Regions from separate parts of the Mesorhizobium sp. Pch-S genome, predicted to be linked through region 4. Evidence: predicted binding sites of a transcription regulator. Region 4 holds the regulator's gene; each other region holds the start of a gene.
What was found. Region 4 encodes LexA, which represses DNA repair genes until DNA is damaged. Its sites were predicted from a motif close to TGTTCNNNNTGTGTTCNG; they were not measured.

Region 1: the regulator LexA is predicted to act here: its motif matches at 3,518-3,535, upstream of C1M53_RS11000 (DNA recombination protein RmuC).
Region 2: the regulator LexA is predicted to act here: its motif matches at 5,949-5,966, upstream of C1M53_RS22535 (UvrD-helicase domain-containing protein).
Region 3: the regulator LexA is predicted to act here: its motif matches at 4,783-4,800, upstream of recA (recombinase RecA).

The regions. Positions count from the first base shown of each region.
Region 1 covers NZ_CP029562.1:2,391,914-2,399,556, forward strand. Annotated here, with positions in the region: gene C1M53_RS32485 (MFS transporter) at 1-82, opposite strand, end outside; gene C1M53_RS10975 (Lrp/AsnC family transcriptional regulator) at 131-706, shown strand; gene truA (tRNA pseudouridine(38-40) synthase TruA) at 714-1,469, opposite strand; gene C1M53_RS10985 (N-acetyltransferase) at 1,479-1,988, opposite strand; gene fmt (methionyl-tRNA formyltransferase) at 1,985-2,920, opposite strand; gene def (peptide deformylase) at 2,935-3,465, opposite strand; gene C1M53_RS11000 (DNA recombination protein RmuC) at 3,568-4,827, shown strand; gene C1M53_RS11005 (GFA family protein) at 4,852-5,259, opposite strand; gene C1M53_RS32340 (hypothetical protein) at 5,409-5,534, shown strand; gene C1M53_RS11015 (HlyD family type I secretion periplasmic adaptor subunit) at 5,615-6,985, opposite strand; gene C1M53_RS11020 (type I secretion system permease/ATPase) at 7,032-7,643, opposite strand, start outside.
Region 2 covers NZ_CP029562.1:4,819,368-4,827,010, reverse strand. Annotated here, with positions in the region: gene C1M53_RS22575 (Ldh family oxidoreductase) at 1-67, shown strand, start outside; gene C1M53_RS22570 (dihydrodipicolinate synthase family protein) at 159-1,121, opposite strand; gene C1M53_RS22565 (GntR family transcriptional regulator) at 1,248-1,952, opposite strand; gene C1M53_RS22560 (FAD-linked oxidase C-terminal domain-containing protein) at 2,105-3,514, opposite strand; gene C1M53_RS22555 (thioesterase family protein) at 3,724-4,209, shown strand; gene C1M53_RS22550 (hypothetical protein) at 4,453-4,650, shown strand; gene C1M53_RS22545 (hypothetical protein) at 4,731-5,012, opposite strand; gene C1M53_RS22540 (glyoxalase superfamily protein) at 5,179-5,742, opposite strand; gene C1M53_RS22535 (UvrD-helicase domain-containing protein) at 6,009-7,643, shown strand, end outside.
Region 3 covers NZ_CP029562.1:6,541,668-6,549,310, reverse strand. Annotated here, with positions in the region: gene C1M53_RS31095 (SUF system Fe-S cluster assembly protein) at 1-35, shown strand, start outside; gene sufA (Fe-S cluster assembly scaffold SufA) at 224-610, shown strand; gene C1M53_RS31085 (GNAT family N-acetyltransferase) at 708-1,112, shown strand; gene C1M53_RS31080 (GFA family protein) at 1,172-1,669, opposite strand; gene C1M53_RS31075 (TfoX/Sxy family protein) at 1,874-2,197, shown strand; gene C1M53_RS31070 (hypothetical protein) at 2,226-2,645, opposite strand; gene C1M53_RS31065 (pseudouridine-5'-phosphate glycosidase) at 2,739-3,656, opposite strand; gene C1M53_RS31060 (carbohydrate kinase family protein) at 3,720-4,664, opposite strand; gene recA (recombinase RecA) at 4,925-6,013, shown strand; gene alaS (alanine--tRNA ligase) at 6,221-7,643, shown strand, end outside.
Region 4 covers NZ_CP029562.1:5,708,605-5,716,247, reverse strand. Annotated here, with positions in the region: gene C1M53_RS26995 (DUF1236 domain-containing protein) at 1-42, opposite strand, end outside; gene C1M53_RS26990 (antibiotic biosynthesis monooxygenase) at 307-657, opposite strand; gene C1M53_RS26985 (LysR family transcriptional regulator) at 773-1,666, shown strand; gene lexA (transcriptional repressor LexA) at 1,853-2,575, shown strand; gene C1M53_RS26975 (ComEC/Rec2 family competence protein) at 2,603-4,885, opposite strand; gene gltX (glutamate--tRNA ligase) at 5,220-6,641, shown strand; gene gltA (citrate synthase) at 6,819-7,643, shown strand, end outside.

The sequences.
Region 1 (7,643 bases), 3.3 Mb from region 4:
AGAAAGTCAGCACATAGGCGACAGCCGGCAACCGCTCGACAGGTTCAGCAAACAAGGGTGATGATTGATCGGTCTTCGTCATGGATGCATGATGACGGAATGACATTCCGCAACAAGAGGAATTTCGACGATGAAGCAAGAAACAGATGACGTTCGGCAAAACAGCGTTCCGGAGCGGGACCTGGACGATATGGACCGAAAGCTATTAGGCGCGCTCTGCGAGGATGCCACCGTCAGCTATGCCGAACTCGGCGAGAAGGTCGGGCTTTCGGCACCGGCCGCGCATGAACGCGTGAAGCGGCTGCGGCGCAGCCGCGCGATCCGCAGCACTTCGGTGCTGATCGATCCCGTAGCCGTCAACAAGCCGTTGCTCGCCTTCGTCCATGTCGACACGCGCGGCTGGGGCAAGACGCCGGAGTTGATGGCGATCTCCGCCTATCCGGAAGTGGAAGAGATCCACTCGGTCGCCGGCGACGCCTGCATGCTGCTGAAGGTTCGCGCCAGGGATACGCGCGCGCTGGAGGGGTTGCTGGCCAGGCTCTATGACACGCCGGGTGTCGTGACCACACGCAGTTATGTGGTCTTGTCGACTTACCTGGAACGACCGGTGCAACCCGGCTCGACCAGTGTCTGGCCGATGCCGAGCCACATGGCACAACCGATCGAGCACCGGCGCAGCATCGATGCGATAGCCAGGAGCGAGTAGAGACGGATCAGGATGCGGGGTAGTCGACGCCAGTGAGGAACAGACCGTCGGGCGGAGCGACCTGGCCACAGGCCGCACGGTCCCGCGCTTCCAGGGCAGCCTTGAGATCGCCGGCGGTCCATGCGCCTTCGCCGACGCGCTTCAGCGAACCGACCATCGAGCGGACCTGATTGTGCAGGAACGAGCGCGCCGAGGTGCGGACTTCGATCGTCTCGTCCTGCCGCGTGACATCGAGCCGCTCCAGCGTGCGCAACGGGCTGTTGGCCTGACATTGCGTGGAACGGAAGGTGGTGAAATCGTGCCGGCCCAGCAGAACCTTCGCCGCCTCATGCATGGCTTCGGCATCGAGCCGCTTCGGCACCCACCATACCTTGCCCATGTCCAGCGCCGGCGGGGCGCGACGATTGGCTATGCGGTAGAGATAGTGCCGGCCGACTGCCGAGAAACGCGCATCGAAATCATCCGACACCGCAGTCGCGCCCAATATGGCGACCCGCTCCCCGGCTCGCTGCAGATAGGCGTTGACGGCGTCGCGCACCGTATCGGCCGGCCATGCCTTGCTCAGATCCGCATGCGCGACCTGCGCCGTGGCGTGCACGCCAGCATCGGTACGGCCAGCGCCCCGGATGGAGATCGCATCGCCGCAGAAACGTTCGATCGCCTGTTCGATCGCGGCCTGCACCGAATGCTGGCCGGCAGCCTGCCGCTGCCAGCCTGAATAGGGCCCGCCGTCATACTCGATGTCGAGGCGATAGCGGGGCACGTCTTGACGCTACGCTGCCAGCGCGGTGCCGAAAGCCGAAGCGTAGACCAGCTCGCCGTTCCGGGGCGCCTCGCCCCAGGCCTGGGCCTGCAGCGCTTCGCCCTGATACTCGCTGGCAAAGCCGGCCGCACGCTCGTGGCTGTAACCGAAGCGGCCGTAATAAGCCGGGTCACCCAGCACGATGGCCAGATTCTCGCCGGCATCCTTCAGGCGGATATGGGCCTCGCGCACCAGCGCGCCGCCGATACCCGTGCCGTGGAAATCGGGCTCAACGGCGAGCGGCGCCAGCGCAACCGCCGGGAACTGCCTGCCTGCGTTCTCGACATAGAGGCGCGAGAACAGGATATGGCCGACAACCTGGCCCTCTTCTTCAGCGACCAGTTCCAGGACCGCGTCGCCTTGCGCGACGATCGCATCGACGAGACCGGCTTCGGTCTGCTGGCCGAAAGCATGTTCTTCGACGAGGCGGATGGCCTCGCGATCCCGCGGCGTCGCCGCGCGTATCGACATCATGCTCATGACAGTTTCATTCCTTCTTCCAACTTTGCCCCGCGCAGGAACTCCTGTGCGGTAGCGGGCTTGCCGCCCGCACGCTGCACTTCGACCAGCCTGACCGCGCCTGACCCACAGGCGACCGTCAGCCGGTCGTCGAGAATTCCTCCCGGTTCCCCCATGCCATCGGCTACAGTCGAACGAAGCAACTTCAGTCGTTCGATACGGCCGCCGATCGTGGCCTCGCACCATCCGCCGGGGAAAGGCGAAAGGCCGCGAACATGATTGTGGACCACATCCGCTGGACGGGCCCAGTCGATCCGGGTCTCCGTCTTATCGATCTTCGCGGCATAGGTCACGCCCTCGGCGGCCTGTTCCACAAAGCTCAGTGTGCCGGCCTCAAGCCTCGACAAGGCTTCGACCATCAGTCCGGCGCCCGCCACCATCAGCCGGTCATGCAGATCGCCGGCCGTCATATCGGGATCGACCGCCAGTTTTTCAACCAGTCCGACCGGACCTGTATCCAGCCCCTGCTCCATCTTCATGACCATCATGCCGGTTTCGGCATCACCGGCCATGATGGCGCGCTGGATCGGTGCTGCACCACGCCAACGTGGCAAAAGCGAGGCGTGACCGTTGAGGCAGCCAAGACGCGGCGCATCGAGAACCGGCTTTGGCAGCAGAAGACCATAGGCGACAACAACCGCGACATCGGCGTCCAGAGCCCGAAACGCAGCCTGTTCGGCCTCACCCTTCAACGAGACCGGCGTATGCACGACGATGCCGAGCCGCTCAGCCTCGCGCTGCACTGGCGAAGGTGTCAGTTCCAGGCCGCGCCGGCCGGCCGCCCGCGGCGGCTGGGTATAGACGGCAACAACATCATGCCCGGCCCCGGCCAGCGCGCGCAGCGTCGCGACCGAGAAATCGGGCGTGCCCATGAAGACCACGCGAAGCGTCATGAATGTGTCCCGGGTCAGCCCACCAGGCGGCTTGGCGCCTTGTCGCGGGCAAGCTTCTTGAACTTCTTGACCACCATGTCGCGCTTCAGCTTCGAGATGTGGTCGATGAACAGCACACCGTTCAGATGATCGATCTCGTGCTGCAGGCAGGTGGCCATCAGTCCATCGGCCTCGATCTCCTGCAGACGGCCGTCGCGATCCAGGTAGCGGACCCGGACGGTGGCCGGCCGCTCGACCTCGGCATAATAGTCAGGGATGGAGAGGCAGCCTTCCTCATAGACCGAGCGCTCGGAACCGCTTTCGAGAACATCCGGATTGATGAAGACATGCGGAGCAGGCGGCTCGCCCTCCTTGGCCAGATCGATCACCAGCATGCGCAGAGGCTCACCGATCTGGATCGCAGCCAGACCGATGCCGGGAGCGTCGTACATCGTCTCCAGCATATCGTCGGCCAGCTTGAGCAAAGGCTCGTCGATACGCTCGACCGGCTTGGAAACCTGGCGCAGGACGGGATCGGGAAGAATGATGAGCGGCTTGATCGACATATCGCTCACCTAAAACCTTGCAGGGAAAGCGTCAACTACACTGCCGCCAACGTGTTCACGGTTTGATCTTTTCCTGTCACAAGAATCGTTTATGCTGGGCCGATGAACAACCTCAGCTCCATCCTTTCAGAACCCGTCGCACGTCTCGGAGCGACCACCATCACGCTAGGCCAGGCGCTGGGCTTCGTCGTGTTTCTCGTCCTTGTCCTGTTCATCGCGCTGATCGTGGCGTTGTGGCGTGCCGCCAAGGCGCGCAGCGTTGCCGCGGCCGAGGCTGCCGACCACGCGCGTGACGCCGAGGCCCGCATGGCCGGCATTCTGCAGAGCCAGGCCGAAATGCAGGGGCGCATGGGAGCACTGGCGGAGGTCTTCGGCGCACGCCAGGCCGAACTGACCCAGTCGATCGGCCAGAGGCTCGATGCCATGACCGGCCGTATCGGCCAGACCATGACCGAGCAGACCAAGTCGACGCATGAAAGCCTGGCCAGGCTACAGGAGCGACTGGCCGTGATCGACACCGCGCAGGGCAACATCCAGTCGCTCGCCGGACAGGTCGTGCAGTTGCAGGCGATCCTCTCCAACAAGCAGACGCGCGGTGCCTTCGGCCAGTCACGCATGGAAGCGATCGTCGCCGACGGCCTGCCGCACGGCTCCTATGAATTCCAGGCAACGCTCACCAACGGCAGCCGGCCGGATTGCCTGGTGAAAATGCCGAACGCGGCGCCATCGCTGGTGGTCGACGCCAAATTCCCGCTCGAGGCCTGGAACGCAATCCGAGCAGCCGAAAGTCCAGAGTTGCAAAAGGTGGCGGCGCAGGCTTTTCGGCGGGATATCGAGGTGCACATCCGCGACATCGCCGAGAAATACCTGATCCAGGGCGAGACCCAGGACACCGCCTTCATGTTCGTTCCCTCGGAATCGGTGTTTGCCGAGATCCACGAAAATTTCGAGGCCCTAGTGCAGCGCGCCCATCGCGCCCGCGTCGTCATCGTCTCGCCGTCGCTGCTGATGCTGTCGATCCAGGTCATCCAGGCGATCCTCAAGGATGCACGCATGCGCGAGCAGGCCCATCTGATCCAGGGTGAGGTGATCCGGCTGATGGAGGACGTCTCGCGTCTCGATGAAAGGGTGCGCAAGCTGCAGACCCATTTCGGCCAGGCTTCGAAGGATATCGACGATATCCTCGTCTCCTCTTCCAAGGTCACCAAGCGCGGCCAGAAGATCGAGGCACTGGAATTCGGCGCGACGGAGGGCACGGACGACGCGACCGCCGGTCAACGCAAGGCCGACGCCGCGCCCCGAACGGCCGATTCCAAGACCGGACAACTCAGGTTGCGCGTCGTCGACCCCGACGACGCCTGACTGTCTCCGGAAGTATCCTGATGCTTATTGCCCTTCGATCGTCGTCTCGACGCTCTCGAAGCGCGGCATCCAGCCAAGCGCCGAGCCATGGAACTTTTCCAAGCGCGGCACGAGGTCCTGCCGCTGGCGAGCGGTACCGGTTCTGATACCGTATATCTTCGGCCCGTCACCGGCGCCGACGACATAGAGATGTGAGCCGCAATCGCCGCAGAAGGCTTGCAGGCGCTTGGCACCGCTGCTGCCGGTCTTCTCAAAGATTTTCGGCTCGCCTTTGGTAAGCCGGAACTGCGCCTCCGGCGTGGGAAGAGAGACGCGAAACGCCGTGCCTGTAAGTTGCTGGCAATCGGTGCAGTGGCAAATCAACGTTGCGTTAGGGTCGACCTCGGCCTCATAGGCAATCGCGCCACAGTAGCAGCTGCCGTCGATCTTCATGGTCTTTCTCCCGATGTTTCCGGCAATCTAGCGCTGTCAGTCGGCAGGACAATGCCTGTTTGCTGCTGGCATCATCAGTGAGTGCAGGTGCCTTGCTCTTTGCAAGATCTGTTGTTTCATTGGTTCCTGTCCCAACGGAGGAGCGAATCATGGCTAAAGGTTCGATGAGACCGGGCAAGGAAGCCCGCAAACCCAAGAAAGACGCCAAGAAGCCCGCGGCGGCACCGGCGATAAAGGCACCGCCGGTACAGGCGACGCGCATCAAGGACAAGTGAGGTTGCGGTCACGCAACCAGAGCCTATAGCCGGCGCGAAGGTGTGCACCGGCTATAGGCGTGATCGTTCGGAAACGAGGGTCACACCTCGCGCAATCCCCGCCGGAACGCGGCCATGAACGGTTCCATCAAATAGGCGAGCACTGTCCGTTTCCCGGTCACGATGAGCACCTCGGCGGGCATACCAGGCATCATGACGATGCCTTCATCCAGGGCTTCCAGTTCGCTTTGCGGCACCTCGACCCTGGCAAGATAATAGGACTGGCCGGTTGTTTCGTCGGTCACCCTGTCGGCAGACACCGATTTGACCGTACCTGTGACACGTGGCATGCCACGGCTGGAATACGCCGTCAGGTGAACGGTTGCCTGAAGACCGGCGGCCACGACATCGATGTCGCTCGGCGAAACCCGCGCGTCGATCAGCAGTTCCTCATTGGTCGGCACGATGTCGAGGATGGCCTGACCCGGCCCAATCACGCCGCCTGAGGTCTTGAACTTGAGGTTGGCTATCTTGCCTGTGACCGGGGCGGTGATGATCGTGCGGTCAAGGACATCCTTGCTGGCATTCAGCCGTTCAGCCGCATCGATATATCCTGCCCTCGCCTTCTCCAGCTGATCGGCAATATCGGCCGACTGCGTGGCTTTCAGCGACATGCTTTGCGTGTCCAGTTCGCCGATCTTCTGCTCGACTTCGGCGATCTGCCCTATGAAGCTGCCGCGATCTCCATCCAGTGCCGCCTTTGACCGCTCCAGCTTCAGCGTCTCGGAGCGGGCCAGCAGTGCCTTGTCGACCAGGCTCTTCTTGACGCTGTGTTCCTGTTCGGTCAGCGCGAGCTGCGCGTCGACGCTGACCACCTGCGCCCGCAGACCCTGCAACTGCTCTTCGAACTGGCGCTTGCGAACATCGAGTATCTGCAATTGCGCCTCGAGCGACGAACGACGCTGGTTGAACAGCAGTGTCTGGCCGGCGATGATCTTCCTGGCCCGCTCGTCGGCGCTGGCCAGAAGGTCAGGCGGAAAGCTGATCTCGCTTTTATCCTCCTGCTCGGCACTCAGGCGCGCCTGCGTCGCCTCCAGTGTGCGGGCCTGTTCGAGATAGAGATCATAGAGGGCTGCCGCTTGCGTGCTTTGCAAGACGACCAGCCGATCGCCCGCACGAACCAGGTCGCCGTCACGCACCTGCAATTCCTTGATGATGCCGCCCTCGAGATGCTGAACGGTACGCCGGCTTCCATCCGGGCTGACGATGCCGGTCGCCGTCGCTCCCTCCGCCATCGGCGCCAGCGCCGACCAGACAATTCCGCCGACCATGAACAGATAGGCGAGAGCCATGCCATAGCGGGCCGGCATGCGGACAACCTCCTGCAATCCGACCGGTTCGATCCTTGCATCGATGACGTTCGGCGAGCCTTTGACGAGCGCCTGCGACTTACCGGACTGAAGCTCTGCCATCCCACTCTCCCTCTGCACGCATCTCACACATGGCAACCCACCTCGTTCAGGCGATCTGTTCGATCTGAGGCGCCGTTGGCCCGATCTTCTGCTGCTGTTTGGAATCCCCACCCTCATCTGCCTGTGTCTCGTCAGAAACCCGGATGACATGTAGCGGTGTGCGTTCCCCTTCCCTGGCGATTGAGCGCAGGCGGACCAGAACTTCGTCGCGCGGCCCGAACAGATGCAGGCGGCCATCGCGCAGGAAGAGTACCTTGTCGGCCTGGGCGAGCGTCGACGGGCGATGGCCGACAATGATCAGCGTCGTACCTTGCGCCTTCAGCTCGGCAATCGCAGCAGCCAGCGCGGATTCGCCGACCTGATCGAGATTTGCGTTGGGTTCGTCGAGCACAACGACCCTGGGCGATCCGAACACGGCGCGGGCAAGGCCGATGCGCTGGCGCTGACCACCTGACAGGCGCGAACCCGCGTCGCCGATCGGTGTCTCGTAGCCCTGCGGCAGGCGCTGGATCATATCATGGGCATGCGACAGCATCGCCGCATCGACCACAGCCTGATCCTCAGCCTTGGCCATGCGCGAAATGTTGTCGCGCACACTGCCGGAAAACAGTTCGACATCTTGGGGCAGGTAACCCATCGCCTCGCCAAGTTGCTCGCT
Region 2 (7,643 bases), 890 kb from region 4:
GCTCACCGAGGCCGAAATGGAACAACTCGACAGGTTGCTCGCACTGGGACTTGAGGCCGTAGCCTGAAAGATCTGCCCGGTCCCGTAAGGCTTCGTGTGCCGTCAAACAAAAAAGCCCTCCAACTCGGAGGGCTTTTTCCTGAAACACGTTGGAAATGTCAGGCCTTGTGTGCCTGCACGGCGCCAGGCAGCGTGCTCCACGCCGCATACCAGCTGTTGAACAGCTTGAACTGCGCCTCGCAATAACCACGCTGGCTGTCGCTCAGCGCATCGGTCTCGTTGAAGTGCAGCGTGTATTCCTTGTCGCCCTTCAGCACCATCATGTGCTTGAAATAGAGAACAAGGTCCGGGCCTTCGTCGAAGGAGGAGAGGACGCCAAGTGCCTGCTCCAGTTCCTGCGCGCGCTGACGCGCATCGACGTCGCCCGCCGCTGCAGCCTGGGACAGATTGCAGAGATGGATCACTTCCTTCGGCAGCACATTGCCGATGCCAGTGATGGCGCCGGTCGCGCCACAGTTGACGAAGCCATGGAAGACTGCGGTATCGACACCGATCATCAGCGACACGCCATCATCGCGGCTGGTGATGTTCTCGGCTGCGTAACGCAGGTCGGCATGGCCGCCGAACTCCTTGAAGCCGACGAGGTTGGAGTGCTCGGCCCGCAGCGCGAAGAACAGGTCGGCACGGGTAGCGAAACCATAATAGGGGCTGTTGTAGATCACCGCGGGCAGGTCAGGTGCTGCTGACAGGATCGCCTTGAAATGAGCCTTCTGGGCCGTCAGCGACGACCCACGCGACAAGACGCGCGGGATCACCATCAGGCCCTGTGCGCCGACCTTCTGGGCGTGCGCGGCATGGGCAACGGCCGAGGCGCTGTTGATGGCGCCGGTTCCGACGATCAGCGGCACGCCCGCCCTGACCAGGCGCTCGACGCCTTCCATGCGCTGCGCGTCGGTCAAGAGCGGCCAGTCGCCCATCGAACCGCAATAGACGACAGCCGACATGCCGTCGGCGATCAGCTGCTTGCCCTTGGCGACCAGGGCATCGAAATCGGGGCTGCGGTCCGCTTTGCACGGTGTCATCAAAGCCGGAATTACGCCGGAGAAAATCCTCGCCTTCATCTCAAAAGCTCCTGTTGGCCTGTCACTTCAGCAGAAGAAGCCATGGCGCAGCCGTGCGCAATCCCTGCCCTCGACAGCGATTATACTCTTTGGATTTTATTTGTCGACAAGAAATCGACAACGGTGTCACAAGGCGACGTTCAGGTGCCCGCCGCGCGTGAAAAGCTTCTGGATCTGGTCGACGATCTGCTCGGCATGCACCTTCGCCAGCCGGTCAGCCGCCTCGACATCGCGCGCAGCGATGACCGCGATCATGTCCTCATGCTCGTCGACAAAACGCTGTGGCAACTGATCGTCATAGGACTGGTAATAAAGACGCAGCAACCGCCGCCCCTCATTGAGCAGCCGGCCGAAGAGACTGGTGAAGTACGGGTTGCGACCGGCTTCCGCGATCGCCGAATGCAGGTCGGCATTGGTGGCGATCATCGCCAGCGCATCCTGTTCCTCGACGGCCTTCGCGAACTCCGCCTGATGTGCTCGGATCACCCTCAAGTCCTCCGGACGATGATGTTCCGCGGCAAGGCGTGTGGTGATGCGATACATCAGCACCAATGCATCGAAATACGTATGCATGTTCAGGAAATCGATGTTCGACACCATGGTCGACCGGTTGGGCAATGTGTCGATCAGTCCTTCGCCGGCCAGTCGCACCAAGGCCTCGCGAATGGGCGTACGCGACATCTTGAACCGCTCGGCCAGCTGCACCTCATCGATCGGGCTGCCCGGCGGCAACACAAGGTCAAGGATTTCGTCACGCAGAAGGTCGTAGACGACCTTCACACCGGAGCCACGCTTGCGTTCTGGGTGGGAAGTCTTGTCGGCAGCGGTCATCTTAAAACCCTCATGTCGACAAAATGCATACGTTCCACAGGCGCACGGATCAAGGCTGGATGCGGTTAGATCACATCCTGGCGGGCGCCCGCGGTCATGTCAGCGCACAACGGAAACGGTCAACCCGCTCCAACCGTCCTGCAAAGAGCTATCTAGGCCGGCAGTATCTTGCCGGGGTTCATGATGTTGTCGGGATCGAGCGCGCGCTTGATCTGCCGCATCACGTCGAGACCATGGCCATGCTCGGCCTTGAGGAACCCGACCTTGCCCTGGCCGACGCCATGCTCGCCGGTGCAGGTACCCTCCATGGCAATCGCGCGCATGTTGAGGCGGGCTACGAACCGCTCGACCAGTGCCACCTCTCCGGCGTCCTCGGGATCCATAAGTGCCAGCACGTGGAAGTTGCCGTCGCCGGCATGGCCGACGATCGGCGCGATCAGGCCCATTTCGGCAATATCGACCTCGGTTGCGGCCACGCACTCGGCCAGCCGCGAGATCGGCACGCAGACATCCGTCGACAGCCCCTTGGCGCCGGGCCTCAGCGTCAGTGACGCCCAATAGGCGTCATGGCGGGCTTTCCAGAGTTTGCTGCGCTCTTCGGCGACCGCCGTCCACAGGAAGGGTCCGCCGCCATTTTCTTCCGCGATCATGCCGAAGGTCTCGGCCTGCTCGGCCACCCCCGCATCACTACCATGAAACTCCACGAACAGGCATGGGCTCTCGGGATAGTCCAGCCTGGAATAGGTCTTCATCGCCCGCATCTGCAAGGCATTGACCAGTTCGATGCGGGCGACGGGAATACCCATCTGGATGGTCTGGATCACCGCTTGCGAGGCAGCTTCCAGCGTCGGGAACGGACACACGCCTCCCGAAATCGCCTGCGGGATGCCCTGCAGTTTCAGCGTCAGTTCCGTGATGATCCCGAGCGTGCCTTCCGAGCCCACCATGAGGCGGGTGAGATCATATCCCGCCGAGCTTTTTCTGGCGCGTCCGCCTGTCTTGACGATTTCGCCGTCCGCCATGACAGCGACCAGCGACAACACGTTCTCGCGCATCGTGCCGTAGCGCACGGCATTGGTGCCTGATGCGCGCGTCGCCGCCATGCCGCCGAGCGTGGCGTTGGCACCGGGGTCGATCGGAAAGAACAGGCCGGTATCGCGCAGATGCTGGTTGAGCTGCTCGCGCGTCACGCCGGGTTCCACCCGGCAATCGAGATCCTCGATATTGACTGCCAGGATCCGGTTCATGCGCGAGAGATCGACCGAAATGCCACCACCCGGCGCGTTGACGTGACCCTCCAGAGAGGTGCCGACACCAAAGGCGATGACCGGCACGCGATGCTCCACGCAGGTGCGCACAACCGACTGCACCTCTTCGATCGTCTCGCAGAAGGCAACGCCATCCGGCGCCTGCGTCGGGATGTAGGTGGTGGTGTGAGCATGCTGCTCGCGAATCGCCTGCCCGGTCTGAAACCGCTCGCCGAGCTGCTGTTTCAGGATGCCGAGCACGGCAGCGATGCCGTCCTCATTGCGTTCGACCGGTACGAGGTCGCTCAGAGCCATGCTTTCCTCCGCGATTGGACCATCGCGGCCCTTGTTCTCGAATTACAGCTGCTTAAAGCATGTCGCACAAAAGTGTGCAGCGGTTTTGCGATGACGACATGCGTGAAACAAAGACCTGCTTGCACGCCGTGTCTAGCGGATCGAATTAACATTCGATCCAGTAGCATGTCGTCAGTGCATTGTTCGGTAGCGCCAGAGGAAACATCACGATGTCCATCCCCGCCCCTTTCATCTCCCGTGTCATGGACATCGAGAAGGACTGGATCGACTACAATGGTCACCTCAACATGGCCTATTACAACGTGCTGTTCGACCGTTGCTCGGACGACGCTTTCGAACTGATGGGCATGGGACCGAATTATGCCCGCGACCGCAAGCTCACCATCTACACCGCCGAAGTTCACGTCTGCTATGTGCAGGAGCTGCATCTCGACCACAAGGTCACTGCCACCTTCCAGCTTCTCGATCACGATGAGAAGCGGCTGCGTGTTTACCAGGAAATCCGCCATGTCGACGGTTGGCTGGCGGCGACATCGGAATCGCTTTCCCTGCATGTCGACATGGCCGGGCCGAAGGTTGCCCCCTTCCCGGCGGATGTGATGGCCAGGGTCGAGGCGATGCGCGAAGCCCATGCCGGCCTGGCCATGCCGGAACGTGCCGGCCGTTCGATCGGCATCCGCCGCAAGGCCGGCTGAAAACCACGCCGTTAACCTTAATCATTACTGAACGGGGAGAACCCGCTTGATGCCGTTGAGCGAATCGACGGCACGCCCGAAAACATCATCTCAGGGGTGACTAGAGCGTTCTTCATGGGAACACGGAAACGCTCTAACTCCTTGTTTTTACGCAATTCCAAACAGAAAACCGCTTCGCACTTTTCCTGGAATTGCTTTGGGAAGCCTAGGAGAAGGCCAGCTGCAGTCTGGCCGGATACGCGCATGAAAATCGATATCGAGGCTCTCTCGGAAAAGCTGGCGGCCGACCCGCGCATCAGTGACTACGATTTCTGGCGTTCGTTGAAGAACCTGAACAACGAAATCTTCCAGATCGCCAACTCGAACGAGCCTATCCCGTTCGACATGCTGCGCTGGCGTGCGGTCATCAAGCAGGCGCGTTCCAAACGCGGCCCCGTCTAAGTTACCCAACCGGCTCCGTCGGGCCGTAGCGAGAACCAGCATGTCCCGAATTTATCGCGCGGCTCGGCGTGCGCGACCGCTCAGGCGAGCGCCAGCGTCGACAGAAGCGCGAGCAGGAACGAAGCCGCCACCATCGCAGCATAGGCGCGCGGCAGATCGAAAAGGATCATGTGGCCGGCGATCCAGGCGGTGCCCGCTGCACCCAATGCATAGAGGAAGCCGTTACGGTGGCCGTAGACCAGATTGGCCGCCATCAAGCCACCGATGATGAGCGCACCGAAAACCACGATCACGGCAATGGCTGCCTTGTCGAAATTGTCGTCCACCGTGGTCGGGGGTTTGGAATCGAACGGTTCTTGCATGGCCTCGCCTTGAATGGTTGGCGCGGACAGACTTAACCGACCGCGCCAAAGGAGCAAAGACTAAACTCGTCCGTCGCGACGATAACAAGGCGCTACTGTGGATTTCAGGAAACGCTTGCCGAAATTATTCGTGAAGCCGGCGACCAACGCGGAACCTGAGGCCCGATCAATCCTCCCCGACGATCTCCATGAAGCGGATTCGGTTGCCGAACGGGTCGATCACCTCGACCTCCAGCCGACCGTCCTCCTTCTCCAGCCCCGGCTTCATGTAGCGATAATCCTTCGCCGCCAGTTCACGCTGGAAGGCCGCGGCACCACTCATATAGACGACCATGTTGCCGCCCGGACTGGCATCGCCCGAATGCTCGGACAGATGCAGCCTGAGGCCTGCACGCGACACCTGGGTGTAGAGTGGGAAGTTGTCGCCGTAGCGATGCTCCCAATCGACGCTAAAGCCCAGGAACCCGAGATAGAATTCGTGCGCCTTGGCGACGTCGAAAATGCGCACGATCGGCACGGCCTGCTCGAACACGATGCCGCTGGGAGCTTTCTCAGCGGGTGTCGTGCCCTCGCCGCGCTCGATCCGTGCGGACAGGATGTTCCAGGTTTCCAGCCCGAACTGGCGCGCGACAATCTCCAGCGCCTCGGAATGGAGAATTTGGATGTTCTTGGTGGCAAGCGCCTCGCGCATGGCTTTTGCCATCGCCTTGGCATCGAGGAATGTACGCATGCTCTGCGATCCTTCTCGTCGGGACGAAAAGCTTCACCGGGGCCCGCATTGCCGGTGCCTTCGTCCCTGGGACAAGGACCAGACTGGATGATGACGACGCATTCGCCATACCTTTTCAGGGCGCGGGCTGCCGGCTGCGTCGAGCCGTTGCCGGACGCTATCGATGTCGCATCGGGCCGTCAACAGTGCTCAAAGTCGTCGAATCCGGGAACAGTGTGTGAACATTGCTGGCCTTTCTCGCCCGAATCACTACATTCGGAGAGGAAATGGCCGGCGATCACGACATGCCCTTCTTCGACGAGGACGACGCTCCGCGTTTCGACGCCGCGCGTGCATCGTCCTCACAGGCAGCCCCGTCCGGCATCGTGGCTCGCGCCATGGCGGCGCGTCAGGGCCACAACAATCCACCTGAATATCTGAAGGGTCTCAATCCCGAACAGCGGCAGGCGGTGGAAACCACCGAAGGCCCGGTGCTGGTGCTGGCGGGCGCGGGCACCGGTAAGACGCGCGTGCTCACCACCCGCATCGCCCATATCCTGGCCACTGGCCGCGCCTTCCCCAGCCAGATCCTCGCCGTCACCTTCACCAACAAGGCGGCGCGCGAGATGAAGCACCGCATCGGCGTGCTTGTCGGCGAGGCGGTCGAGGGCATGCCATGGCTGGGCACCTTCCACTCCATCGGCGTCAAGCTGTTGCGCCGCCATGCCGAACTGGCCGGCCTGCGCTCCGATTTCACCATCCTCGACACCGACGACGTCACCCGCCTGATCAAGCAGTTGATCCAGGCCGAGGGGCTGGACGACAAGCGTTGGGCGCCGCGGACCTTCGCGCAGATGGTCGATACCTGGAAGAACAAGGGCCTTGCCCCCGACGAGATTCCGGAAGGGGATGCCCGCGCCTTCGCCAATGGCCGCGGCCGCGAACTCTACCGTGCCTACCAAGAACGGCTTACCACGCTGAACGCCTGCGATTTCGGCGACCTGCTGCTCCACCCCATCCGCATTTTCCGCAAGCATCACGACGTGCTGGCCGAATACCATCGCAAGTTCAAATACATACTCGTCGACGAATACCAGGACACCAACACCGCGCAATATATGTGGCTGCGGCTCCTGGCCCAGCGACCAAAACAATCCAGCGCAGGCTCCACGACCGAAGGTCGCGAGCCCGACTGGGCGACCGAGCCGTTGCGAGGCCCCCGCGGAGCGCCCGCGCCTTCAGGCGCGGAACAGCGCGCGAGCGAAAACAAGGTCAACATCTGCTGCGTCGGCGACGACGACCAGTCGATCTATGGCTGGCGCGGTGCGGAGGTGGACAACATCCTGCGCTTCGAGAAGGACTTTCCGGGCGCCACCGTCATCCGCCTGGAACGCAACTACCGCTCCACCGCCCATATCCTCGGCGCGGCTGCCCATCTCATCGCCCACAACGAGGGTCGCCTCGGCAAGACGCTGTTCACCGATCGCCCGGACCCGGAAGACCCCAGGGTCAACGTGCACGCCGCCTGGGATTCGGACGAGGAAGCGCGTGCCGTCGGCGAAGCCATCGAGGCCTATCAGCGCGGCCGTCACAAGCTGAACGACATGGCGATCCTCGTGCGCGCCTCCTTCCAGATGCGCTCCTTCGAGGACCGTTTCATCGAGATCGGGCTCAATTACCGGGTTATCGGCGGTCCGCGCTTCTACGAGCGCCAGGAAATCCGCGACGCCATGGCTTTCCTGCGCGTCGTTGCCAATGACGGTGACGATCTCGCTTTCGAGCGCATCGTCAATGTGCCGAAACGCGGGCTGGGCGACGCCACCATCCGCCAGATCCACGACACCGCCCGTGCGCTTGGCGTGCCGATGCTGGAAGCATCGGCCAGACTGGCCGAAAGTGACGAGCTGAAGCCCAAGCCGCGC
Region 3 (7,643 bases), 830 kb from region 4:
CGGAAGAGGCTCAGGTTGCGGTGGGGTGGTATTAAGCCCGTCTTGCATGGCTGCGAAAACTTCACCATCTTATAGCTGGAGCAATTCCAGGAAAAGTGCACAGCGGTTTTCCGTCCGGAATTGCGTAGAAACAAAGCCAGAGTGTTTCCGCGTTTCCGTGAAAAACGGAAACGCTCTGGCCTCGTTCCGCAGGCCTTGAACCTGCGTGAAACTGGAGAATGACATGGGACGCTTCGCCGTCATCTCAATGACCGACAAAGCCGCCGAGCGCGTGCGCGAGATCATGGCCACGCGCGAGAACGCGCAAGGCATTCGTCTCGGCATCAAGAAGGGCGGCTGCGCGGGTATGGAATACACGGTCGATCTGGTGACCGAACCGAACGCCAAGGACGATCATGTCGAGCGTGACGGCGCGCATGTCTACGTTGCGCCCGAAGCTGCGTTGTTCCTGTTCGGCACCGAGATGGATTTCGAGCGCACGACGCTGCGCACCGGTTTCACCTTCCGCAACCCGAACCAGTCTTCGGCTTGTGGCTGCGGCGAGTCGGTGGAATTAAAGCCAGCCGACCTCAAGGCGTTGGCCGAGGCCCGCGCTCAAAGCGCCGCCTGAGATTTTTGCTGCAATGAATTCGACTGATGCGGGCGTGATCTCTGTCCGGCCGCATCGTCCTGCCGACCACGCGCAGCTTGCCGCCCTCTTCGAGGCGATGCAGCAGCACTATCGTGTGCCATGCCCTGCGAGGGAGGCCATCCTGGCAGACCTCGCCAGCCTCCCGGCCGGTGTTGAGATCCTCGTCGCTGAAACCGATCGCCTGATCGGTTTTGCCACATTCTCCACCATCTACCCCGGCCCGGGATTGAAGGGCGGGCTGTTCCTCAAGGACCTGTTCGTCCTGGAGGCCGTGCGCGGCAGCGGCGCCGGCAAGTCGCTTTTGCGCGCGCTTGCCCGCCTTGCGGTGACGCGCGGTCTCTCGCGCGTCGACTGGACCGCGGACAGGGGCAATGCCCGGCTGCTCGCTTTCTATGACGAAACCGGTGCCTCGCGTGAAGAAGAAAAAGTGTTCTTTCGCCTTAAGGGACAGGCACTCGAGGATTTCGCCAGCGAAAACTGACAGTGCCCCGGAGATTTACAGCGGAGAGCCGGTCGGCTCGCAGCCTCACCGCAGGTGTCTCACTCCACCCACATTCCGGTTCTTCGATGCCAGTCGGCAATCGATTCCTCAGGATACAGATCGAAGACCTTGTCGCCGTCGCGGATCTCGGGCTCGACCCAGCTGCTCTTGTACTTCAGCATCAAATGCGTGCGTTCCGGCGGCTCAGGCAGTTCCGTATCCACCGCCGATGCGAATGGATGCACGAGTTCCGGCCAGGTCGGATCGTAAAGCCACAGTGCCGAACCGCAGTTCTTGCAGAAATTGCGTTCGCCCGTGGAGGTCTCGCACACAGGGCGTTCGTCGTCCTGGATCTCGGCGCGATAGACACCGAGGTTTTCCTTGCCGGTGATCTGCAGCGTTGCTGAAGTGGCCCCGAGGTTGATCGCGTATCCGCCGCCGCCCTGCTGCTTGCGGCAGATCGAGCAATAGCAGAGCTGATAGGGTGCCGGTGTGTGGCTTTCGACTTCGAAGCGAACTGCGCCGCAACGGCAGGAGCCTTGGAGAAGCATGGGCATGATCGTTTCCTCGTTCTTTGCCTGAATCCTACACGCTTTGCGGACGAAACCTGTCAGGAGAACTTTGGTTGCGCCGTTATGAGCGGTTGCATTTTTCATGGAAACGCGGAACCGCTCTAACTCTTTGTTTTGATGCAATCCCGGACGGAAAACCGTTGGCCGCTTTTCCTGGAATTGCTCTGGGGTTCGTGACAGGATCAAGCCATGGACAATGACGCGATTTCCGACCTTTTCTCTGGCCTGGGCCCGGTCAGCATCCGCCGTCTGTTCGGCGGCAAGGGCATCTATTTCGAAGGTGTCATCGTGGCCGTCGAATTGCGCGGCGAGCTGATGCTGAAGGGCGATGCCGAGCTCGGCCGTGAATTCGACGCGGCCGGCTGCACGCAATGGACCTATGTCGGCTCGCGCCACGGCAAGCAGGTGGCGATGCCGTATTGGACACTGCCGGATGGCGCTGCCGACGACGCGGACGAAATGGCTTCCTGGGCCAGGAAATCCTATCAGGCCGGCTTGCGCTCGGGAAAGTGAGACGAGGAAGCCAGCCTGGAAAGACAAATCAGCCGCAGGAAAAGGCGTTCATCTTCTTTTCGAAATCGATGTCGACATCGGATGTCAGCTTGCCGTTGAGGGCATAGCCTTGAAACACGGAATAAGCGGCTGAAGCCGTAAAGCCGTGGTTTTCAAGGAATTTGACGTTTTCCGTTTCCGCTCCCATCGAGCCCAGCGTGTCGAACCGGGTATACCATTTGCTGTAGGCGGTATAGGGCTTCTTGTTGTAGGGCGCCTTGCTCTGCAGGGCGTCGTCAATCCACTTCTTGAAGCTTTCCTGCTTCAGGAAGGCTTTGCCTTCCTTGATCTGCCTGGCCACCTGCTGCTCATAGGCCGTGCATTTGGTCGCTGCCTGGCCATTCGCAACGCCCGCGAACAGCGTCGCGATGCTCACCGCAACGACGGTCAATTTTCCCTTGATCGGCATTCTGTCCTCATTCCTTCGCCATCCCGCCCGGGACATCGTCACCACACTTGCGTGCCAGAGGGAAGGTGAGGGCGGGGAAGCTGATGACCTTTTCTACAGGGCCTTGGCGACCCGGGCCGCAACGCGGGCGTTGTTTTCCACCAGCGCGATGTTGGTCTTCAGACTGCGGCCGCCGGTGAGTTCCAGGATCTTGCCGAGCAGGAATGGCGTGACGGCTTTGCCCGTCACGTTCTGCGCTTCCGCCGCCTTCTGCGCAGCCTCGATATAGCCGGCCATCTCGGCCGCGGGGATCTCGTCGGTTACCGGCACCGGATTGGCCACCAGCACACCGCCATCGATACCAAGCGCCTGGCGGGTCTTGAAGAGTCTGGCGATCTTTTCGGGTGCATCCAGTGTCAGCGGTGCCCGGAAGGGCGATTGCCGCGACCAGAAGGCCGGCATCGTCTCGCAACCATGGCCGATCACCGGCACGCCGCGCGTTTCCAGCACTTCCAGCGTCTTTTCGATGTCGAGGATGGCCTTCGCACCGGCCGACACCACGATGACCGGCGTACGTGCCAGCTCGTCGAGGTCGGCCGAGATGTCGAAGCTTTTTTCGGCGCCCTTGTGTACGCCACCGATGCCGCCGGTGGCGAACACCCTGATGCCAGCCATATGTGCCGCGATCATGGTGGCGGCGACCGTCGTGCCGCCGGTGCGTCCTTCGGCGACGGCGAAGGCAAAGTCGGCGCGCGACAGCTTCATCGCATCGCCGGTCATGGCAAGCGATTCCCGCTCGCCATCGGACAGCCCGATCTTGATACGGCCGTTGACGACCGCGATCGTTGCCGGCACCGCGCCTTCGTCTGAAATGATCTTTTCGACATTGGCCGCCATCGCACCATTGTCGGGATAGGGCATGCCGTGGGTGATGATGGTCGATTCCAGCGCCACCACCGGGCGGCCCGCCTTCAGCGCCTCTGCCACGGGCGCGTGGATGTCGATGTACTGGCGGGCGGTTTCGAGGATCATGAGATGTCTCCGGTTGGCGTCACGCGGTTCGCGAACAGCCGTTCAAGAATGGGATTGCCGCCCTCATGCCACTTCGCGCGCTTCCGGCACAAGGGCCAGGGCTGCGGCAAAGGATGCCTGGTTGAAGTCGGGTACTGCGAGGGGGCTTTCGATGGCGAGCCCCGCTGCCGCCACACCTTCGCGCAAGGCGACGCGCAGCGGCAACCCGCGCAGCAGCGCCGCGGTGGTGGCCCCCGCCAGCGCATCGCCGGCGCCGGTCACGTCGATCACCGCTTTGGGCGGCGGTGGCGAAACCGCGAAGGCGCCGTGCATGTCGAAGCCGAGGGCAGGGCGATCTCCTGCCGTGACCACGCCGCCGCGCATGCCAATGCCACGCAGACCCGTCACCAGCTCTCTCTCCGTCGCTTCGCGTGAAAGGCCGGTCAGAGCCGCAGCCTCACGCCGGTTCATGAACACCAGTGTCGGTCGTTCGAACAGCGAGGCGAGGCGCACCACCTTGGCCGGTGAAATGGCGATGACGAAGACCGGCTGGTCCGCGGCCAGTGCCATCAGGCGTTCGAGCGCTGCGGTTGGCAGATTCGCGTCGCAGAGCACCGCATCCGATGCCTCGACCGCACCGCGAATGTTGGCGCGCCGCATCTGCTTCGGGAAGGCGAGGTCGTAGAGCCCCATGTCGGCAAAGCCGACCACCAGCTCGCCTTCGCTGTCGAGGATCGCGGTGTAGCTCGGCGTGGCCCGATCGAGGAAGGTGACCGAAAGATCCTTGATGGCAGCCTGGGTAATCGTCCGGGCAACCGTCTCGCCTGCGGTGTCGCCACCGCGCACCGACATCAGCGAGGCGGAGACACCCCGTCGCACGACCGTGCGCAGTGCATTGAAAACACCGCCGCCGACATCCTCGCGCATCGTACCGGGGTTGGAAGCCGCCGGTACATAAGGACCGCTGACCTGGCCGCGTCGGTCGATATGCGCGCCACCCGCTGCGAAAAGTCTGGGTGTGGAGCTCATGCAGGCACCGCGATGTGCGCGCCAGCGCCGTTGCCGGCTGTCGTGACGCCGAATCGGCACCGGCCGTGTGGCGCCGATGTGATGGACGTTCGCGAGAGCACTTCAAGGAAGCTATCTGCAAAACAAAAAAAGAACAAATTGGAATTGAGTATATTTTTCAAAGTTTTGGGGTGCCTTGCCAAAACGGAACAAAAAGGGTACATAATAACAAGGGATCCCGGACTGTCCGGCCTTCATTGACGACCAAGGGGTGATGTATCATGGCTCAGAATAGCTTGAGGCTTGTAGAGGACAATTCGGTGGACAAAACAAAAGCGCTCGACGCTGCGCTGTCGCAGATCGAACGGGCATTCGGCAAGGGCTCGATCATGCGGCTCGGTGCCAATGAACAGGCAGTCGAGATCGAAACGGTGCCGACAGGCTCGCTGGGCCTCGACATCGCGCTCGGCGTTGGCGGCCTGCCGCGTGGCCGTATCGTTGAAATCTACGGGCCGGAAAGCTCGGGCAAGACCACGCTGGCGCTGCACACGGTGGCGGAAGCGCAGAAGAAGGGCGGCATCTGCGCCTTCGTTGACGCCGAACATGCGCTCGACCCGGTCTATGCCCGCAAGCTGGGCGTCGATCTCGAAAACCTGCTGATCTCGCAGCCGGATACCGGTGAGCAGGCACTGGAGATCTGCGACACGCTGGTTCGTTCCGGCGCCATTGATGTTCTGGTGGTCGATTCGGTCGCCGCACTCACCCCGCGCGCCGAAATCGAGGGCGAGATGGGCGATGCGCTGCCCGGCCTGCAGGCCCGCCTGATGAGCCAGGCGCTGCGCAAGCTCACCGCTTCGATCTCGCGCTCCAACACCATGGTCATCTTCATCAACCAGATCCGCATGAAGATCGGCGTCATGTTCGGTTCGCCCGAGACGACCACCGGCGGCAATGCGCTGAAGTTCTACGCCTCGGTGCGCCTCGACATCCGCCGCATCGGCTCGATCAAGGACCGGGACGAGGTCGTCGGCAACCAGACCCGCGTCAAGGTCGTCAAGAACAAGCTGGCTCCGCCCTTCAAGGTCATCGAATTCGACATCATGTATGGCGAGGGCGTGTCCAAGACCGGCGAATTGATCGATCTCGGCGTCAAGGCCGGCATCGTCGAGAAGTCGGGTGCCTGGTTCTCCTACAATTCGCAGCGTCTTGGCCAGGGCCGTGAAAACGCCAAGCAGTTCCTGCGCGACAATCCTGACCTTGCCCGCGAGGTCGAGCAGGCGCTGCGGCAGAATGCCGGGCTGATCGCGGAGAAGTTCCTCGACAATGGCGGCGACAGCGACAACGATCTCGACGACGCTGCAGAAGGATAAGGACAGAGGTTGCCTTGAAAGGTAATTTGTCCTGACGATGGTGCTTGAACCGCCGGCCTAGCGCCGGCGGTTTGCATTTTGGGTGGCGGCTTATGGTCTGCGCCAAGCGGGCCTTTCCTGTTTCTGGACAGGCTGGAAGGCTGCCGCTAAAAGGCCTAGTCCATTTCCATCGGCCTGGCCGGTGGCTTCACCATAAAGGCAGTTTCGATGAGTGGCGTGAACGATATCCGGTCGACCTTTCTCGACTATTTCCGCAAGGAAGGCCACGAGATCGTCGCCTCCAGCCCGCTGGTGCCGCGCAACGACCCAACGTTGATGTTCACCAATGCCGGTATGGTGCAGTTCAAGAACGTCTTCACCGGCCTGGAGAAGCGGCCTTATTCGCGCGCCGCGACCGCGCAGAAGAGCGTGCGTGCCGGCGGCAAGCACAACGATCTCGACAATGTCGGCTACACCGCCCGCCATCTCACCTTCTTCGAGATGCTCGGCAACTTCTCGTTCGGTGATTATTTCAAGGAACGTGCGATCGAACTGGCCTGGAACCTGATCACCAAGGGTTTCGGGCTCAAGAAGGACAAGCTGCTCGTCACCGTCTATCACACCGACGACGAGGCTGCCGGCTACTGGAAGAAGATCGCTGGCTTCTCGGATGACCGCATCATCCGCATCGCGACCTCGGACAATTTCTGGGCGATGGGCGATACCGGCCCGTGCGGCCCGTGTTCGGAGATTTTCATCGATCGCGGCGAGCACATCTGGGGCGGCCCTCCCGGCAGCCCGGAAGAGGATGGCGACCGCTTCCTCGAGTTCTGGAACCTGGTCTTCATGCAATATGAGCAGGTCACCAAGGAAGAGCGCATCGACCTGCCGCGCCCGTCGATTGATACCGGCATGGGCCTGGAGCGCATGGCCTCCATCCTGCAGGGGGTGGAAAGCGTTTTCGAAACCGATCTGTTCCGTCACCTGATCGATGCGGCATCGTCCGCGCTCGGGCAGGGGCCGAACACCGAGAATGTCGCTTCCTATCGCGTGATCGCCGACCATCTGCGTTCGTCGTCCTTCCTGGTCGCCGATGGCGTTCTGCCTTCCAATGAGGGGCGCGGCTATGTGCTGCGCCGCATCATGCGCCGCGCCATGCGCCATGCGCAGCTGCTCGGCGCCAATGAACCGCTGATGTGGAAGCTGGTACCGGCGCTGGTGCGTGAGATGGGACAGGCCTATCCCGAGCTCGTGCGTAGCGAGGCGCTGCTCACCGAAACGCTGAAGCTGGAAGAAACACGCTTCCGCAAGACGCTGGTGCGCGGCCTCGGCCTGCTCGCCGACGCCACCGACAGACTCGGCGCCGGCGACATGCTGGACGGCGAGACTGCTTTCAAGCTCTACGACACCTACGGTTTCCCATTGGATCTGACGCAGGACGCGCTGCGCCAGCGCAGCATCTCCGTTGACCTCGCCGGTTTCACCGACGCGATGGAACGGCAGAAGGCGGAAGCGCGTGCGAGCTGGGCCGGTTCCGGCGAAGCTGCCACCGAGACCGTATGGTTCTCCGTACGCGACAAGACCGGCGCGACCGAATTCCTCGGCTATGAGACCGAAAAGGCCGAAGGCATCGTCACAGCAATCCTGCGTG
Region 4 (7,643 bases):
GAGCATTGCGCAAACGGCATACATGGGAAGAAGCGTTCTCATCGTTCTCTCCTTTCAAGCACGATTGCTCGAAAGGAGAATGCGGATCGCTTTAGCCCGTTCCCAATGAATTAAGGTCTTGTTGCGGCAACTTTGTGCGAACCAGACCCGAGGCAGCGGTCTCTGAAACAATACCGGGAGCCGACAACAGACTCTGTTCGGACTGAAGCACTAACCATGCAGACTCCTGACCGCGGCTGGCTCCCGATATCCTGTCAGCGGCAGTGATAAGACTGGACGCGCTACCTCGAGCAGTTCACCTGACGATCACTCCACTGAGCGCTTCGGCAAGACAAGATCATCGACCGTGTAGGTGTGGAATTCGCTTTTCGATACGGTGTCGAGTTTCCGGAATTTCTCCACGAACACAGGATCGGAGAAAAATTCATCGACATTGCCGGCGCCCTGGATCGCTTCCACATTGACGACGGTTTCACCATCGGTGCTCCTGGCGAGTGTGCTCCAGAGAAAGCCTTCCTTGCGCTCGGCCACGTAATGCACGACGTCCTGGATAATGGCGAAAGCCTCTTCCTGTTTCCCCGGATGGGCATGGATGACGTTGACGACGAAGGTCGTCGGCTGAGGGGATGCTGAAAAACCTGCGGTGAGTTCGTTCATAAGTGTCTCCATCTGACGATCGCGGCCTTCTTGCCGCGGCGACCTCTGGATATTCAGGACAAACAGGCAGATAAATATTCGTGTGATCTCATTACTAACGAAGAAAATTCCGCAATTGGACAAACTTGGAACACTCGGCATCTTCGTGCAGGTAGCGGAAGCCGGGAGCTTTGTCGGCGCAGCACAACGGCTCGGCCTCACAGCCTCGGCCGTAGGCAAGGCGATCGCCCGGCTCGAAGACGAAATGGGCGCCCGCCTCTTTCACCGCTCGACGCGGAGCATGGCTCTGACCGAAGAAGGAAGTTTCTTCCTCGAAACCTGCCGGCGCATTCAATCGGAATACGAACAAGCGCAGATCCAGCTTTCGAGATCGCAGGCGAGCCCCCGAGGACAGCTTCGCGTCTCTCTGCCGCTTGCAGGCATGCTGTTGATGCCGACCATATCGGCCTTCATGGAACAATATCCGGATATCAATCTCGACCTTGATTTTACGGACCGGCTGGTCGACGTCATCGAAGAGGGCTTTGATGCGGTGATCCGCACGGGAGACATACGGGACACGCGCCTGATGAGCCGCAAACTCGGCACTTTTCGGCACAAAATCGTGGCGGCACCGAAATATCTCGCCAAATACGGTACGCCCGAAGTGCCGGAGGACCTGCTCAATCACCGCTGTCTCCATCATCGTTACGCGAATTCGGGGCGGCTCGAGCCCTGGCCCCTCGTGCGCAGCGGTCGCGACCTGAAACTCGATCTTCCCGTGACCTCCGTTGCCAGCACGCTGGAGCCACTGATCTACCTCGCCGAGCGCTCCTTCGGTATCACCTGCCTGCCGCCGTTCGCCGTGTCTGCGGAACTGGTCGAAGGCACGCTGGTATCACTGCTGACGGATCATCTCAGCGAAACGGGTACGTTCCGAATATTGTGGCCGACAAATCGCCACCTCTCGCCCAAAGTGCGGGTGTTCGTGGATTACATGGCTGAAAATCTATTTGCCGAGCAAGGATGAGACAGTATCTTTTGGCGGCCGGCGACGTGGGATCTCGCAACAGAGAACCGCCAGCCTTCTCGCCACGCTGAACAAAGCGTCAACAAATTCATTAAACTTTAAATGGTTGCGGAACACAAATGGAACAGATAGTGTTTGTTCCGGGTTTGTTTTTCTGATTCCGGTTCCGTTCCACGGAGGGTGGCGATGCTGACACGCAAGCAACACGAGCTCTTGCTCTTCATCCATGAACGGCTGAAGGAAAGTGGAATCCCCCCTTCTTTCGACGAAATGAAGGAGGCGCTGGACCTGGCCTCCAAATCCGGAATCCACCGGCTGATTACTGCTCTCGAGGAGCGTGGCTTCATCCGCCGATTGCCGAACCGGGCTCGCGCGCTGGAAGTGCTACGGTTGCCGGATTCGATTGCTCCCGGCCTCAACGCGGCCAAGAAGTTTTCGCCGGCAGTCATCCAGGGCAGCCTGGGGCGTCCCGTGCCCAAGGAACCGCAACGTCTGCAGGCGCCCAGCAACGACGACGACGTCGCGGTTTCCGTTTCAATCCCCGTCATGGGACGCATTGCTGCCGGTGTACCGATCGACGCGATCCAGCACCGTACCCATTCGATTTCCGTACCGCCGGACATGATTTCGGGGGGCGAGCACTATGCTCTGGAGGTCAAAGGCGATTCCATGATCGAAGCTGGCATTTTCGACGGTGATACGGTCATCATCCGCAACGCCAATTCGGCCAATCCGGGCGAAATCGTCGTCGCACTGGTCGACGAGGAAGAGGCTACACTCAAGCGTTTCCGCCGCAAGGGTGCCTCGATCGCGTTGGAGGCAGCCAATCCTGCCTATGAGACACGGATTTTTGGACCGGACCGGGTCAAGGTGCAGGGTAAACTGGTTGGATTGATCCGCCGTTATTGAGCGCAGGCAGCCAGGAAATTTAGCCGACTACAGCTTTCTGAAGACCGGTTTGTCGGAATAGGCGGAGCGGTTCGAGTTTGTCGGTCTTGGCTTGGATTTGAACGCTTTTTCAGGGCGAGGCGGCAATCCTCTCGCCTCGCGCGTAAATCCTCGCTGGGCATGCCAGGGCCGGTCTTTGATATCGAGCGCGAACAGGATGTTAGCCGGCTTATCAGCCGAAGAATCGAAGCGTACGGCTGCACTGCCGACGCGGGCGAGATCCTGCTTGGTGACAACCAACACTGCCGGATCGTTGCAGGGGTCAGGTGCAGTTGCATCGTCGATGACAATGAGCGACGCGACCCCGCAGGCCGATTTGGCGATGTCGGCACTAGCCGCCGTTACGACGACCGCACCCGACATGTGGCGGGCGAAACACATCCGTCGAGCGCACAGGAATGGCATGCCAGGCGGCATGTCGAGTGCATTTTCGACAGTCAGTTCAGCGTCATTCGAAACATCTTCCGGCAGGATCGTCGTTTCTACGTTGAGCGCCCGGCGCCAGTTGTCGAGCGTGAATGGATTGGGTCGCGCCCGGCTGACAGCAAGCTCGTCACCGGTGATTGGCAAGGCAACGAGACGCGCGTCCTCCGAGATCAACACATCGGGCGTTTCGACATTGCCCATGACAACCAGGCCGGCCAGCACAAAGGGCACCGCCAGCAAGCGCAGCCATGTCGTCGCCATCGCACCGATGGCGAGCGCTACGGCAACGAAGAGCACCGATTGCGTCGAAACGAGACCAACACCATCGACAGGCGAGCGTACCGAAATCCAGTCCGCGATCGCCATCATCACCGTCAGTCCCTTGCCCATCGCATAGAGAAACGGGCCATCGGCGCCAAACGGCATGGCAATCGCACTGAGAACGGCAGCCAGCATGACAAACGAAACCACTGGCATCACGGCAAGGTTCGCGAACAGACTCAAGGGCGAGACCCGCTGGAAATGCCAGACCGCGAACAGTGCCGTGGCAAGCCCGGCGATGATCGAGGTCGCAGCCATGCCAGCAACCGCTATCAGCGACTTGTGCGCGAGGAAACCGGCGAACGAGCGCGCCTGCGGCGCGGGAGCAGGCATGACTTCACGCCGCTGCGCCCAAGCCGCGTAGGCGCCGATCAGGGCAGCAGTCGCGGCAAATGACATCTGGAAAGACGGACCGACCACTTCATGCGGTGCGGTGAGGATCACGATCATCGCCGAGATCGCCAGGTTGCGCATCGACAGCGCCGCTCGGTCGAACAGAACAGCGATCAACATCACCGACAGCATGATGAAACTGCGCTCCGCCGCCACCACCACCCCGGAGATCGCGAGATAGGCGGATATGGAGCAAAGGGCTGCGAAGGCAGCATATTTCTTGACCGGCCGGCGCGCCGAGAAATCCGGAAACAGCGCGAAAGCGCCGCGTAGCAGGAACATCACGGTTCCTGCGACCAATGCCATGTGCAGGCCTGAAATCGAAATGATGTGATAGATGCCCGTCCTTCGCATCGCTTCATTGACGGAGTCCGGAATGCCGGCGCGCACGCCGACGATCAGTGCCGCAGCGATCTCACCTTCCGGCCCACCAATCGAGGCACGGATGCGATCCGCAATCGTTTCGCGTGCAGTCTCGATGGCAACCGACAGCCGCGTCGAGAGCGGCGTGGAACCCTCCAGTGCAACAACCCTGGGCTTTCCCATGAAGAAGCCCGTCGCGCCGATTCCATCAAAATAGCTTTCGAAGGAAAAATCATAGCCGCCGGGCCGCACCGGGCCGGCAGGCGGCATCAGCCGGGCATAGCCGGAGACGATCGATCCGGCGCGGATATCGGCCGGCATTGCCAAGGCCGATAGCCGCACCCGCTCAGGCTGATAGCGCAGCTTGGGTCTTTCAGTGTCGATGACGTCGAGCGTCAATCGCGTGCGTCCACTGGCCATCGGCTCGACCGAAACGACCCGGCCCGTCACGCTGGTCGACACCTGCGCTGCCAGCATGCCGCCCGGCATGCGCCACGTCTCGACCTTTCCGGCGAGGACGCCGAGTACGAGTAACAGGGCGGTCGTCACTGCGAGATGCACGGCAGGGCGGGATCGCAAAAGCAGCGCAACGACAGCGAGGGCGAGGCAGCCTGCAATCAACTGCGCGAAGGCCGGCTCGTGATCGAGGGAGAAGTAGATCGTCGCCCCCGCCCCGAGAAAAACCGGCGCAAACAGGAACGCCATGCCGCGATCGAACTCCAATGCGATCGCCTTGGCGAACAGGTCTCTGCCAATCAGCTTTCGCAAATCTTGCCAGCGGGTTGTCGGCCATTGCCGGTCGCCTGGAGGCATGCCCCCGGCATCGGAACCAGGATGCCGGGGGGCAGAGATCAGATCATCGAGCGGCGATGACCTTCTGATCGGCCGAGTGTCAGGCGATGCTGCCGCAGCCTGACCGTCATTCACCGGGGAAGACGCGAACAGAAGACGCTCGTTGATGCCTTGTTCGGCATCAGCGCCCCCTCGCCCAACCCTCCCCGGTCCAGCCATCGGGCCTGCCCCTTGCGCCCCTGACCTCCTATGCTACATGAACGCCCAAACAACGAAAGTCCGCGCTCCCGCGCTTCTTCCCGAGAGTTCCATGCCCGATCAGGTCGTAACCCGTTTCGCTCCCTCTCCCACCGGTTATCTGCACATTGGCGGTGCACGTACGGCGCTGTTCAACTGGCTCTATGCCAAGCACACCAATGGCAAGATGCTGTTGCGTATCGAGGATACCGACCGCGAGCGCTCGACTGACGCCGCCACCGCCGCCATCCTCGAAGGATTGACCTGGCTGGGCATGACCTGGGACGGCGAGGCCGTTTCGCAATTCCAGCGTGCCGCCCGCCACCGCGAAGTCGCCGAGGAACTGGTGCGGCTGGGCAAGGCCTACTATGCCTATGAGACGCCAGCCGAGCTGGATGCCATGCGTGAGTCCGCCCGCGCGCAGGGACTACCGCCGCGCTACAACGGCCATTGGCGCGACCGTGATGCTTCCGAGGCTCCGAAGGGTGTGGCAGGTGCGATCCGCATCAAGGTGCCGCGCGAAGGCGAGACCGTTGTCAGCGATCTCGTGCAGGGAGAGGTGCGCTTTCCCAACAAGGATCTCGACGATTTCATCATCCTGCGCTCGGACGGCGTGCCGACCTACATGCACGCTGTCGTGGTCGACGATCATGATATGGGTGTCACCCATATCATCCGGGGCGACGATCACCTGACCAACGCTGCCCGGCAGACCGCCATCTACCGTGCCATGGGCTGGGATGTGCCGAAGATGGCGCATATCCCGCTGATCCACGGCGCGGATGGCGCAAAGCTGTCCAAGCGTCATGGCGCGCTCGGCGTCGAGGCCTATCGCGCCATGGGCTACCTGCCGGAGGCGCTGCTCAACTATCTTGCCCGCCTTGGCTGGAGCCATGGTGATGATGAAGTCATGTCGATCGAACAGATGGTGTCGTGGTTCGATATCTCCGACGTCAACAAGGGTGCTGCCCGCTTCGACTTTGCCAAGCTCGAGGCACTGAACGGCGTGCACATGCGCGGCATGGATGATGCAGCGCTGACCAAGGTGTTTTTCGATACGCTGCCTCATCTGCCCAACGGCGAAGCGCTGGCCACTCAGCTGGATGAGAAGAAGAAAGTCCAGGTGCAGCAGGCGATGCCCGGCCTGAAGGAACGCGCCAAGACGCTGGTGGAACTGGCCGACAGCCTCTACTTCATCGCCGCCCAGCGCCCGCTGCAACTGGACGAAAAAGCAGCCTCATTGCTCGACGCTGACGCCAAGGCTGTTCTCAAAGCCGTGCTCGGCCATTTCCAGGCGCTTGGTGAGTGGACCGGCGCCACGACCGAAGCCGCGGTACGTGCCTATGCCGAGACGGCGGGCGTCAAGCTCGGCAAGGTGGCGCAGCCTTTGCGCGCGGCATTGACCGGCCGCAGCACCTCACCGGGCGTTTTCGACGTACTGGCCGTGCTTGGTCGTGACGAAAGTCTTGCTCGCATCGCGGATCAAATCGATTAGGAGTTCTGGTCCAAGAACTTTAGCATTGAAAGGTTTCTTTTGCGGTGCAACATTGCCGCCGGATCAATCAGCCCTAACTATTCCGGCGGCTGTAATCTCGTGCATTTCAAGGGCTTGTGGCGTTCCGCGTAGCGGACCGTCTTGGCCTGCAGACAAGGGAACAAGAAGGAGTTTGCGATGACCGGACAGACGGCAAAACTGGAGCTCGACGGCAAGACGCACGAGTTCAAGGTCCGAAGCGGTTCGGTCGGTCCGGACGTTATCGACATCGGTGCGCTCTATTCGACGACCGGAGCTTTCACCTACGATCCCGGCTTCACATCGACGGCGAGTTGCGAGTCGGCCATCACCTACATCGACGGCGATGCCGGCGTGCTCCTTCACCGAGGCTACCCGATCGACCAGCTCGCCGAACACGGCGATTTCCTGGAAGTGTGCTACCTGCTGCTCTACGGCGAACTGCCGACCAAGGCGCAGAAAGACGACTTCGACTACCGCGTCACGCGCCACACGATGGTGCACGAGCAGATGACCCGGTTCTTCACCGGTTTCCGCCGCGACGCGCACCCGATGGCGGTCATGTGCGGCGTGGTCGGCGCCCTGTCGGCCTTCTACCACGACTCGACCGACATTTCCGACCCTTACCAGCGCATGGTTGCGTCCGTGCGCCTCATAGCCAAAATGCCGACGATAGCGGCAATGGCCTACAAGTACCACATTGGCCAGCCCTTCGTTTACCCGAAGAACGAGCTCAATTTCGCCGCCAACTTCCTGCATATGTGCTTTGCCGTGCCTTGCGAGGAGTACAAGGTCAATCCGGTGCTCGCGCGCGCCATGGAGCGCATCTTTATCCTGCATGCCGACCATGAGCAGAACGCCTCGACCTCCACGGTGCGCCTGGCCGGCTCCTCGGGCGCCAATCCCTTCGCCTGCATCGCGGCCGGCATCGCCTGCCTGTGGGGACCGGCGCACGGTGGCGCCAACGAGGCCGCGCTCAACATG